3 regions of the Streptomyces sp. NBC_00878 genome follow, and region 1 is predicted to be linked to each of the others. Evidence: riboswitches for the same ligand, from Rfam matches in the RefSeq annotation. Region 1 holds a riboswitch; each other region holds the start of a gene.
What was found. Region 1 has a riboswitch for thiamine pyrophosphate ahead of thiC (phosphomethylpyrimidine synthase ThiC). Riboswitches for the same ligand answer to the same signal wherever they lie in the genome.

Region 2: another riboswitch for thiamine pyrophosphate. It lies ahead of thiO (glycine oxidase ThiO); the one in region 1 lies ahead of thiC (phosphomethylpyrimidine synthase ThiC).
Region 3: another riboswitch for thiamine pyrophosphate. It lies ahead of OHA11_RS12195 (thiamine ABC transporter substrate binding subunit); the one in region 1 lies ahead of thiC (phosphomethylpyrimidine synthase ThiC).

Annotation. Positions count from the first base shown of each region.
Region 1 covers NZ_JAPEOK010000001.1:5,318,737-5,322,004, reverse strand. The annotation lists gene OHA11_RS22830 (YibE/F family protein) at 1-1,189, opposite strand, end outside; TPP riboswitch at 1,261-1,417, shown strand; gene thiC (phosphomethylpyrimidine synthase ThiC) at 1,410-3,239, shown strand.
Region 2 covers NZ_JAPEOK010000001.1:8,042,105-8,045,372, reverse strand. The annotation lists gene OHA11_RS34885 (NAD(P)/FAD-dependent oxidoreductase) at 1-709, opposite strand, end outside; gene OHA11_RS34880 (hypothetical protein) at 854-1,198, opposite strand; TPP riboswitch at 1,251-1,364, shown strand; gene thiO (glycine oxidase ThiO) at 1,362-2,588, shown strand; gene thiS (sulfur carrier protein ThiS) at 2,612-2,812, shown strand; gene OHA11_RS34865 (thiazole synthase) at 2,816-3,268, shown strand, end outside.
Region 3 covers NZ_JAPEOK010000001.1:2,984,096-2,987,363, reverse strand. The annotation lists gene OHA11_RS12205 (phosphatidate cytidylyltransferase) at 1-282, shown strand, start outside; gene rlmN (23S rRNA (adenine(2503)-C(2))-methyltransferase RlmN) at 392-1,498, shown strand; TPP riboswitch at 1,601-1,706, shown strand; gene OHA11_RS12195 (thiamine ABC transporter substrate binding subunit) at 1,786-2,865, shown strand; gene OHA11_RS12190 (iron ABC transporter permease) at 2,967-3,268, shown strand, end outside.

The DNA of each region.
Region 1 (3,268 bases):
TGACGACCGACGCGATGTGATCGCGGCCGATGCGGATGCCCGCGCGGTACAGCCCGCGCCGGCCCATCGTCGGATTGGCCTCGTGCAACTCCCAGACCGCCGACGTCTGCGTCACCGTCACGTCGTCGAGCACACCGAGCGAACCGATGATGACGCCCGCGAGCAGCAGACCGCTCATGTCGATGGACGGGTACAGGCCGTGGATCAGGCCGGTGTTGTCGTCGGTGTTACCGGTCAGCGCGGCCCAGTCGATGAACAGCGAGCCGAGCAGCCCGATCAGCAGCAGGGAGAGCAGGGTGCCCAGCACCGCCACCGAGGTCCGGGCAGAGAGTCCGTGGCACAAATAGAGCGCGATCAGCATGATGGCGCTCGCCCCGACCACCGCCACGACCAGGGGATTCGAGCCCTGCAGAATCGCGGGCAGGATGAAGAACGTCAGGATGAGGAAGCTGACGGCCAGCGCGATCAGCGCCATGACGCCACGCATCCGGCCCACCACGACCACGGCGAGGGCGAAGATGCCGGCGAGCAACGCCATCGGGAGCTTGCGGTTCACGTCGGTGACCGCGTACTGGAGCTCCTTGGGGGCGTCCGGCGCGTACGCGACGATCACCTCCTGGCCCTGACTCAACTGCCGCGAGGAATCCGGCTGGACGATCTCCGTGAAGGTACGGCCCTTGTCCTTGCCGGTGTCGACCCGGACCGTCGCCTTCTTGCAGGTGCCGGACGCCTGTTGCTGCGCCGACGAGCCCTCGGCGGTCGAGGTGTCGCCGGTCGGCGTCCCTCCCGAGGCGTTCACCGACTTGCAGTCGACCGCGTCGACTTTGGTCACCGTGGCCTGCTGGGTCTGCCGGTCGAAGCCGACACCGGTGCGCTCGTGCCCCGGTGCGCCACCGGGCCAGAGCACCACGAGGCCGACGACGACCGCAGCCGCGAAGGGGATCAGCACGGCCGCGATGACCTTGCGCAGGTGCATCGAGACGGGCGCTGCGGGTCCATGACTGTGCGAGTGGCCGTGCCCGCCGCCGCCCGGCGCGTCACCGTTGCCACCGCCCGGACGGCCGCCTCCGCCGCCCGGTCCGAGGCCGTGGGGTCCGTGCCCGGGTTCGCCGCCATGCCCATGGCCGTCGTGGCCGTGTCCGTGGGGCGGTTCGGGCGGCGGGAGCGGGGGCTGCTGCGTCGTGGTCACCGACCGATCATCGCAAGAACAGCCCGGGCCCACTGTTCACCGCGCCACATCTGACGCTAGCGTGGAGGCACCTTTGCACACGCGGGAGCTCGGAGCACCGGGCTGAGAGGGCGCTGACCTCCGTAGACGCGATGTTTCACGTGGAACATCGCCGGACGGAAATCGCTGCGCCGACCGCCGAACCTGTTACCGGGTAATGCCGGCGTAGGGAGTAGGTCTCATGACCAACAAGGACGTACGCATGCCTGCCTTCAGCGAGGCGAACGGAACCCTGTCCGGGAGTTCCCCGTCTCAGAACGGCGAGGCCGGGAAGTCCATCGGTTGGCACAAGGGGTATGTCGAGGGTTCGCGCCCCGACCTGCGGGTGCCGGTCCGGCAGGTGCACCTCACCAACGGGCAGTCGGTCGCGCTGTACGACACCTCCGGCCCGTACACCGATCCGACCGTCGACACCGACGTACGCAGGGGTCTCGCACCCCTCCGCGGCAACTGGATCATCGCCCGCGGTGACACCGAGGAGTACGCGGGCCGTCCCGTCCGCCCCGAGGACGACGGGATCAAGCACACCTCGCCGCGCGGCGGACTGCGCAACCTCGACGCGGTCTTCCCGGGGCGCCCGCGCCAGCCCCGGCGCAGCCGTGACGGACAGGCGGTGACGCAACTCGCGTACGCCCGGCGGGGTGAGGTCACGCAGGAGATGGAGTTCGTGGCTGTCCGGGAGAACGTTTCTCCCGAGGTTGTCCGCGAGGAGATCGCCGCGGGCCGGGCCGTGCTGCCGGCCAACGTCAATCACCCGGAGATCGAGCCGATGATCATCGGCAAGCGGTTCCTGGTGAAGGTCAACGCCAACATCGGCAACTCCGCGGTCACCTCCTCCATCGAGGAGGAGGTCGAGAAGATGACGTGGGCGACCCGTTGGGGCGCCGACACGGTCATGGACCTGTCCACCGGCCGCAACATCCACACCACCCGGGAGTGGGTGCTGCGGAACTCCCCCGTCCCCATCGGCACGGTCCCGCTCTACCAGGCGCTGGAGAAGGTCGACGGCCGGGCCGAAGAGCTGACCTGGGAGATCTACAAGGACACGGTCGTCGAGCAGGCCGAGCAGGGCGTGGACTACATGACCGTCCACGCGGGTGTGCGTCTGCCGTTCGTCCCGCTGACCGCGAACCGCAAGACCGGCATCGTCTCGCGCGGCGGCTCGATCATGGCGGCGTGGTGCCTGGCGCACCACAAGGAGTCGTTCCTGTACGAGAACTTCGAGGAGCTGTGCGAGATCCTCGCCGCCTACGACGTCACGTATTCGCTGGGCGACGGGCTGCGGCCCGGCTCGATCGCGGACGCCAACGACCGTGCGCAGTTCGCGGAGTTGAAGACGCTCGGGGAACTCAAGAGGGTCGCGAAGCGTTTCAACGTACAGACCATGATCGAGGGCCCGGGGCATGTCCCGATGCACAAGATCAAGGAGAACATCGACCTTCAGCAGGAGATCTGTGATGAAGCTCCGTTCTATACGCTCGGCCCGCTGACGACGGACGTCGCGCCGGCGTACGACCACATCACTTCCGGCATCGGTGCCGCGATGATCGCTTGGTGGGGCACGGCCATGCTCTGCTACGTCACGCCCAAGGAGCACTTGGGCCTGCCCAACCGTGACGACGTCAAGACGGGCGTCATCACCTACAAGATCGCGGCCCATGCGGCGGACCTCGCCAAGGGACACCCGGGCGCACAGGAGTGGGACGACGCGTTGTCGGACGCCCGCTTCGAGTTCCGCTGGGAGGACCAGTTCAATCTGGCCCTCGACCCTGACACGGCCCGGGAGTTCCACGACGAGACCCTCCCGGCCGAGCCCGCCAAGACAGCGCACTTCTGCTCCATGTGCGGGCCGAAGTTCTGCTCGATGAAGATCAGCCACAGCATCACCGAGCAGTTCGGCGGCACGGCGGCTGCGGGGGCGACGGCCGAGGAGGTCGCCGAGGGGATGCTCCAGAAGTCGAAGGAGTTCGCGGCGAGCGGGAACCGGGTGTACCTGCCCATGGCGGACTGACTCCGGCGCGCTGTTTCAACCTCTTGTCC
Region 2 (3,268 bases), 2.7 Mb from region 1:
GATGGGCGCCGAGGTCGATCCCGGAGCCGGCCAGCCAGGCCGTGGCGGGCCGGGCCCCGATGCCGACGACGACGGCGTCCGCGGGCAGCCGCGAGCCGTCGTCGAGGACCACCGCACCCGGCTCGACGCGCTGCACGCGCGCGTGGGTGCGCAGCACCGTCCCGCTGTCCGCGTACCAGGCGGCCATGGGAGCGGCCACGTCGTCGGGCAGCGCGCCCGCGAGCGGCCGGTCGGCGGCCTCGACGACGGTCACCGCGCAGCCCGCCTCGCGCGCCGCCGTGGCGAACTCCGCGCCGATCCAGCCCGCGCCCACCACGACGATGTCGTGCTGCCGGGCGAGGACGGGGCGCAGCCGCTCGGCGTCGTCCAGCGTGCGCAGCAGATGGACGCCGGGTACGCCCTCGGCGCCCGGCAGTTGGATCGGTTCCGCTCCCGTGGCGACGACCAGGACGTCGTACGGAACCGGACCGTCGCCGGTGTCGAGCTCGTGCCGCGCGGGGCGTACGCCGGTCACTTCGAGCCCCAGGCGGAGCTCCACGTCGAGGGCCTCGAAGTCGACGTCGAAGGCGGAGCCCTCGGCCTTTCCGAGCAGGACGGCCTTGGACAGCGGGGGCCGGTCGTACGGCTGGTGGGGCTCCGCGCCGATCAGCGTCACGCTTCCGGTGAAGCCCCGTTCCCGCAGGGCGACGGCCGTCTGGACGCCCGCCATGCCCGCACCGACGATCACGGCGCCGCGTCGCGCCGCCGGGCCCTGTCCCTGCGTCCGCCCCTGCGTCTGCTCACTCACCTGATCACCATAGACACTCGCGAAATCGTCGGTCAGGGGGCACGATCAGTGAGCTGTTGCACAGCGTCAGGCGTCGGTGACCTCTTCGACCACACTCGTCCCGCTGCCCTCCTGGGACTCCCACTCCCAGGTCTCCTCCAGGCGTACCCGCCCGTCGGCGAGGTCGACGACCAGGGAGACGCAGTGCCCCGACGACGTGGTGCCGTCCGCCTTCAGCTGGACGTACCGGAAGTCGAGCCGGTCGTCCTCGCGCGTGCCCACCAGGTGGCCGCGTACGACGTCGCCGCCCGCGTACTCGGCCCAGATCTCGCCGTCCTTCTCGTGGTACGCGAAGCGGGTGCACGTCCCCACCTGGCCCGGGGCCTGGTCGGCGACCGGTGAGAGGACGAGGCCGTCGAGCGAGCGGGCCATGCGTGAGGGCTCCCTTACAGGCTGTCGGGGCGAAGGGCTAGGGTGGCCAACGTAAAGCACTCGCGGGAGTCCGGACGCACCGGGCTGAGAGGGAGGCTGGGACGGCCTCCGACCGTACGAACCTGATCCGGGTCATGCCGGCGAAGGGAGGGGCTGGACGCCCATGTCGCGTACACCGGAGACACCCGACGCATCCGATACGCCCGTTGCATCGCGCACCTCACCCGAGGCATCGCGTACCTCGGACGTCCTGGTCGTCGGGGGCGGCATCATCGGCCTCGTCACGGCCTGGCGGGCCGCGCAGCGCGGGTTCACGACCGCGCTCGTGGATCCCGAACCCGGCGGCGGCGCCGCGCAGGTCGCGGCCGGGATGCTGGCCGCCGTCACCGAACTCCACTACGGCGAGCAGACGCTGCTCGGCCTCAATCTGGCCTCGGCGCGCCGCTATCCGGCCTTCGCGGCCGAGCTGACCGAGGCGACCGGCCAGGACATCGGATACCGGCAGTGCGGCGCGCTGGCCGTCGCGCTCGACGCCGACGACCGTGCCCATCTGCGCGAAGTGCACGCCCTGCAACGCCGGTCGGGCCTGGAGTCGGAGTGGCTCAGCGGCCGTGAGTGCCGGCGTCTGGAGCCGATGCTCGCGCCGGGCGTGCGCGGCGGACTGCGGGTCGACAGCGACCACCAGGTCGATCCGCGGCGGCTCGCCGCGGCCCTGGTCACGGCCTGCGAGCGGGCCGGGGTGACCTTCCACTGGACGTGGGCCGACCGCCTGACCGTCGTACGGGACCGGGCCGTCGGCGTCGTGACGACGGACGGCACCGCGCTTTCGGCGGGCCAGGTCGTCCTCGCCGCGGGCAGTCTCAGCGGACGCCTCGCGGGCGTCCCCGGCGACGTGCTGCCACCGGTGCGCCCCGTGAAGGGACAGGTGCTGCGGCTGGCGATCCCGAAGCGGTACGCGCCCTTCCTGAGCCGCAGCGTGCGTGCCGTCGTCCGCGGCAGCCACATCTACCTGGTGCCGCGGGAGAGCGGCGAACTGGTCGTCGGCGCGACCAGCGAGGAGCTGGGCTGGGACACCACGGTGACCGCGGGCGGCGTGTACGAGCTGCTGCGGGACGCCCACGAACTCGTCCCCGGCATCACCGAACTGCCGCTCACCGAGACGCGGGCCGGACTGCGCCCGGGCTCCCCCGACAACGCGCCTCTGCTCGGCCCGACCGAGCTCCCGGGGCTGCTCCTTGCGACCGGCCACTTCCGCAACGGTGTGCTGCTCACGCCCGTCACCGGGGACGCCATGGCGCACGCCCTGACCACCGGTGAACTCCCGGACGAGGCCCGCCCGTTCACGCCCAGGCGGTTCGGCACCGCCGCGCTCTCGGAGCAGCCCGCATGAGCGTCGGAGCAGCGCGTACGAGCATGAGCGTCTTCGTCAACGGGGAGCGGCGGCAGCTGGCCGCGGACACCGCCCTCGACACCCTCGTCGCCGCGCTCACGGCGGCCCCCTCCGGTGTCGCCGCCGCCCTCAACGAAACCGTCGTCCCGCGCGCGCAGTGGTCGAAGACCCTCCTCTCCGAGGGAGACCGCGTCGAAGTCCTCACCGCCGTCCAAGGAGGCTGACCCATGGCCGACGACCCCTTCGTCCTCGGCGGTACGTCCTTCACGTCCCGTCTGATCATGGGTACCGGCGGCGCGCCCAGCCTCGACGTCCTGGAGCGCTCGCTCGTCGCGTCCGGCACCGAGCTGACGACGGTCGCGATGCGCCGCGTGAGCCCGAAGGCGCACGGCTCGGTGCTGTCCGTGCTCGACCGGCTGGGCATCCGCGTGCTGCCGAACACCGCGGGCTGTTTCACCGCCGGGGAGGCCGTTCTGACGGCCCGTCTCGCGCGTGAGGCGCTCGGTACGGACCTCGTCAAGCTGGAGGTCATCGCCGACGAGCGCACGCTGCTGCCCGACCCGATCGAACTGCTCGACGCCGCCGAGACCCTGGTCGACGACGGCTTCACGGTCCTCCCGTACACGAACGACGACCCGGTGCTCGCCCGCAGACTGGAGGACGTGGGCTGCGCCGCGGTC
Region 3 (3,268 bases), 2.3 Mb from region 1:
CTGCTCGGCGCGGTCGCCTTCGCCATGGCGGCGGGCGCGGTGTGCATGCAGTTCCTCGTCGACGACGGCACCTGGTGGCAGGGCCTGCTCCTCGGCCTCGCGGTCGCGGCCAGCGCCACCCTCGGCGACCTCGGCGAGTCGATGATCAAGCGGGACCTGGGCATCAAGGACATGGGCACCTTGCTGCCGGGACACGGCGGGATCATGGACCGCCTGGACTCCTTGCTGCCTACGGCTCCGGTGGTATGGCTGCTGATGGTGATCTTCGTCGGGTCGGGCTGAGACTGTCCGCCGAAGGCCTGGCTGGCTGACCTGCAGAGATGTGCACGAGGGGCTCGTTGTCCACAGGGTGGCGAGCCCCTCTTCGTACGTCTGCGACACTGGTACGGCCATGCCTAAGCCCGGAGAACTCACTTTCGTCGCCCCGCGCGGAGCCAAGAAGCCGCCGCGGCACCTTGCCGATCTCACGCCCGCCGAGCGGAAAGAGGCCGTTGCCGCGATCGGTGAGAAACCGTTTCGCGCCAAGCAGCTCTCGCAGCACTACTTCGCGCGGTACGCGCACGATCCGGAGCAGTGGACCGACATCCCCGCGGGGTCGCGCGCCAAGCTCCAGGAGGCGCTGCTGCCCGAGCTGATGACGGTCGTGCGGCATCTCTCCACCGACGAGGACACCACCCGCAAGACCCTCTGGCGGCTCTTCGACGGCACGCTCGTCGAGTCTGTGCTGATGCGCTACCCGGACCGGGTCACCATGTGCATCAGCTCGCAGGCGGGCTGCGGGATGAACTGCCCGTTCTGCGCGACCGGACAGGCCGGCCTCGACCGGAATCTCTCCACCGGTGAGATCGTGCACCAGATCGTGGACGGGATGCGGGCGCTGCGGGACGGGGAGATTCCCGGTGGGCCCGCGCGGCTCAGCAACATCGTCTTCATGGGGATGGGCGAGCCGCTGGCCAACTACAAGCGGGTCGTGCAGTCCATCCGGGCCCTCACCGACCCGGAGCCGGACGGGCTCGGGCTGTCGCAGCGAGGGATCACCGTCTCCACGGTGGGCCTCGTCCCCGCCATCCACCGGTTCGCCGACGAGGGCTTCAAGTGCCGACTCGCCATCTCCCTGCACGCACCGGACGACGAACTGCGCGACACCCTCGTCCCGGTCAACACGCGGTGGAAGGTACGGGAAGTGCTGGACGCCGGCTGGGAGTACGCGGCCAGGTCCGGGCGCCGGCTCTCCATCGAGTACGCGCTCATCCGCGACATCAATGACCAGGCGTGGCGCGGCGACCGGCTCGGGCGGATGCTCAAGGGCAAGCCCGTGCATGTGAACCTGATTCCGCTGAACCCGACACCCGGCTCCAAGTGGACGGCCTCGCGGCCCGAGGACGAGAAGGCGTTCGTCGAGGCGATCGCCGCCCATGGAGTGCCCGTCACCGTCCGGGACACCCGTGGCCAGGAGATCGACGGAGCCTGCGGGCAGCTCGCGGCGACCGAGCGGTAGGCGCCGAGCGGTGGGTACCGAGCGGTAGTCCCGAGCGGTGGGTTTCGGCCGGTGGCCGGGAGGTAGTCTGGCCTCCGTAAGCACATCGCCAGTCAAATCTTCATATTCCGACAGGGGAGCGCCACAGCGCTGAGAGTGCGGGACAGCCCGCAGACCCTCTGAACCTTGCCCAGGTCATTCTGGGTAGGAAGTTCGGTCACTACTCAAGCTGTTGCGCCCTGCCCGGGAACCGACCGAGGTCCCGGGCAGGGCCGCGTCTCTTCCTGGTCACCCCCAGGAGGAATTCAGTGAGCACCACCAGGAAGTTCACGGCCGTGGCCGTGGGGCTCGGCCTTGTCACGCTCGCCGCGTGCGGGTCGTCCGACTCCGGCGACGAGGGCTCCGGATCCAAGACCGTCACCCTCGTCAGCCATGACTCCTTCGCCTACACCAAGGACGTACTGAAGACGTTCGAGAAGGAGTCCGGGTACAAGGTCAGGGTTCTGAAGGACGGCGACGCCGGGACGGCCGTCAACAAGGCCATCCTCACCAAGGACAACCCGCAGGGCGACGTCTTCTTCGGCGTCGACAACACGCTGCTCTCGCGGGCGCTCGACAACGGGCTGTTCCAGTCGTACGAGGCCAAGGGCGCCGGTGGCATCAAGGCCGAGTACCGGGTCGACCAGGACAAGCACCGGGTCACGCCCATCGACTCCGGTGACATCTGCGTCAACTACGACAAGGCCTACTTCAGCGAGCACAAGCTGGCCCCGCCGACGTCCTTCGACGATCTGATCAAGCCCGCGTACAAGAACCTGCTCGTCACCGAGAACGCCTCGACGTCCTCGCCCGGTCTCGGCTTCCTGCTCGGGACCGCCGCGAAGTATGGCGACGACGGTTGGCAGGGGTATTGGAAGAAGCTCAAGGCCAACGGCGTGAAGGTCGTCGACGGCTGGGAGCAGGCCTACAACGTGGAGTTCTCCGGGTCCGCCGGTGGCAAGAAGGCCAAGGGCGACCGGCCGCTCGTCGTCTCGTACGCCTCGTCCCCGCCCGCCGAGGTCATCTACGCCGACCCGATCCCGAAGACCGCGCCGACCGGTGTCGCGGACGGCACCTGCTTCCGCCAGGTCGAGTACGCGGGCCTGCTCAGCAACGCCAAGAACACCGAGGGCGGCAAGGCGTTCATCGACTTCCTGGTCGGCAAGGCGTTCCAGGAGGACATGCCGCTGAACATGTTCGTGTATCCCGTCGTCGAGGGTGCGAAGGTCCCCGCCGAGTTCACGAAGTTCGGCCCGGCCGCCCAGAACCCCGAGACCCTCGACCCCGCCAAGATCGCCGACAACCGTGACGAGTGGGTCAAGTCATGGACCTCGCTCGTACTGAAGTAGAGCGTCGCGCCGAGGCGGAGCCGCCCGCGCGCCGACGGCCACGCCCCCGTACGCGCCCTCGCACGCGCCCGCATACGGGGAGCGCGGCCCGGCTCGGTCTCATGGCCGTGCCCGTCGCGTTCTTCGGGCTCTTCTTCGCCTACCCGGTCGCGGCGATCACGGCCCGCGGGCTCAAGGTCGACGGGGTCTGGCGGTTCGGGCGCATCGGGGAGGTGCTCGCGCAGTCGGACATCCGGCATGTGCTGTGGTTCACGACGTGGCAGGCGCTCGCGTCGACCGCGCTCACCCTGCTGATCGCGCTCCCCGGCGCGTACGTCTTCGCACGCTTCGATTTCAGGGGCAAGCAGATCCTGCGGGCCGTCGTGACCGTGCCGTTCGTCTTGCCGACCGTGGTCGTCGGAAC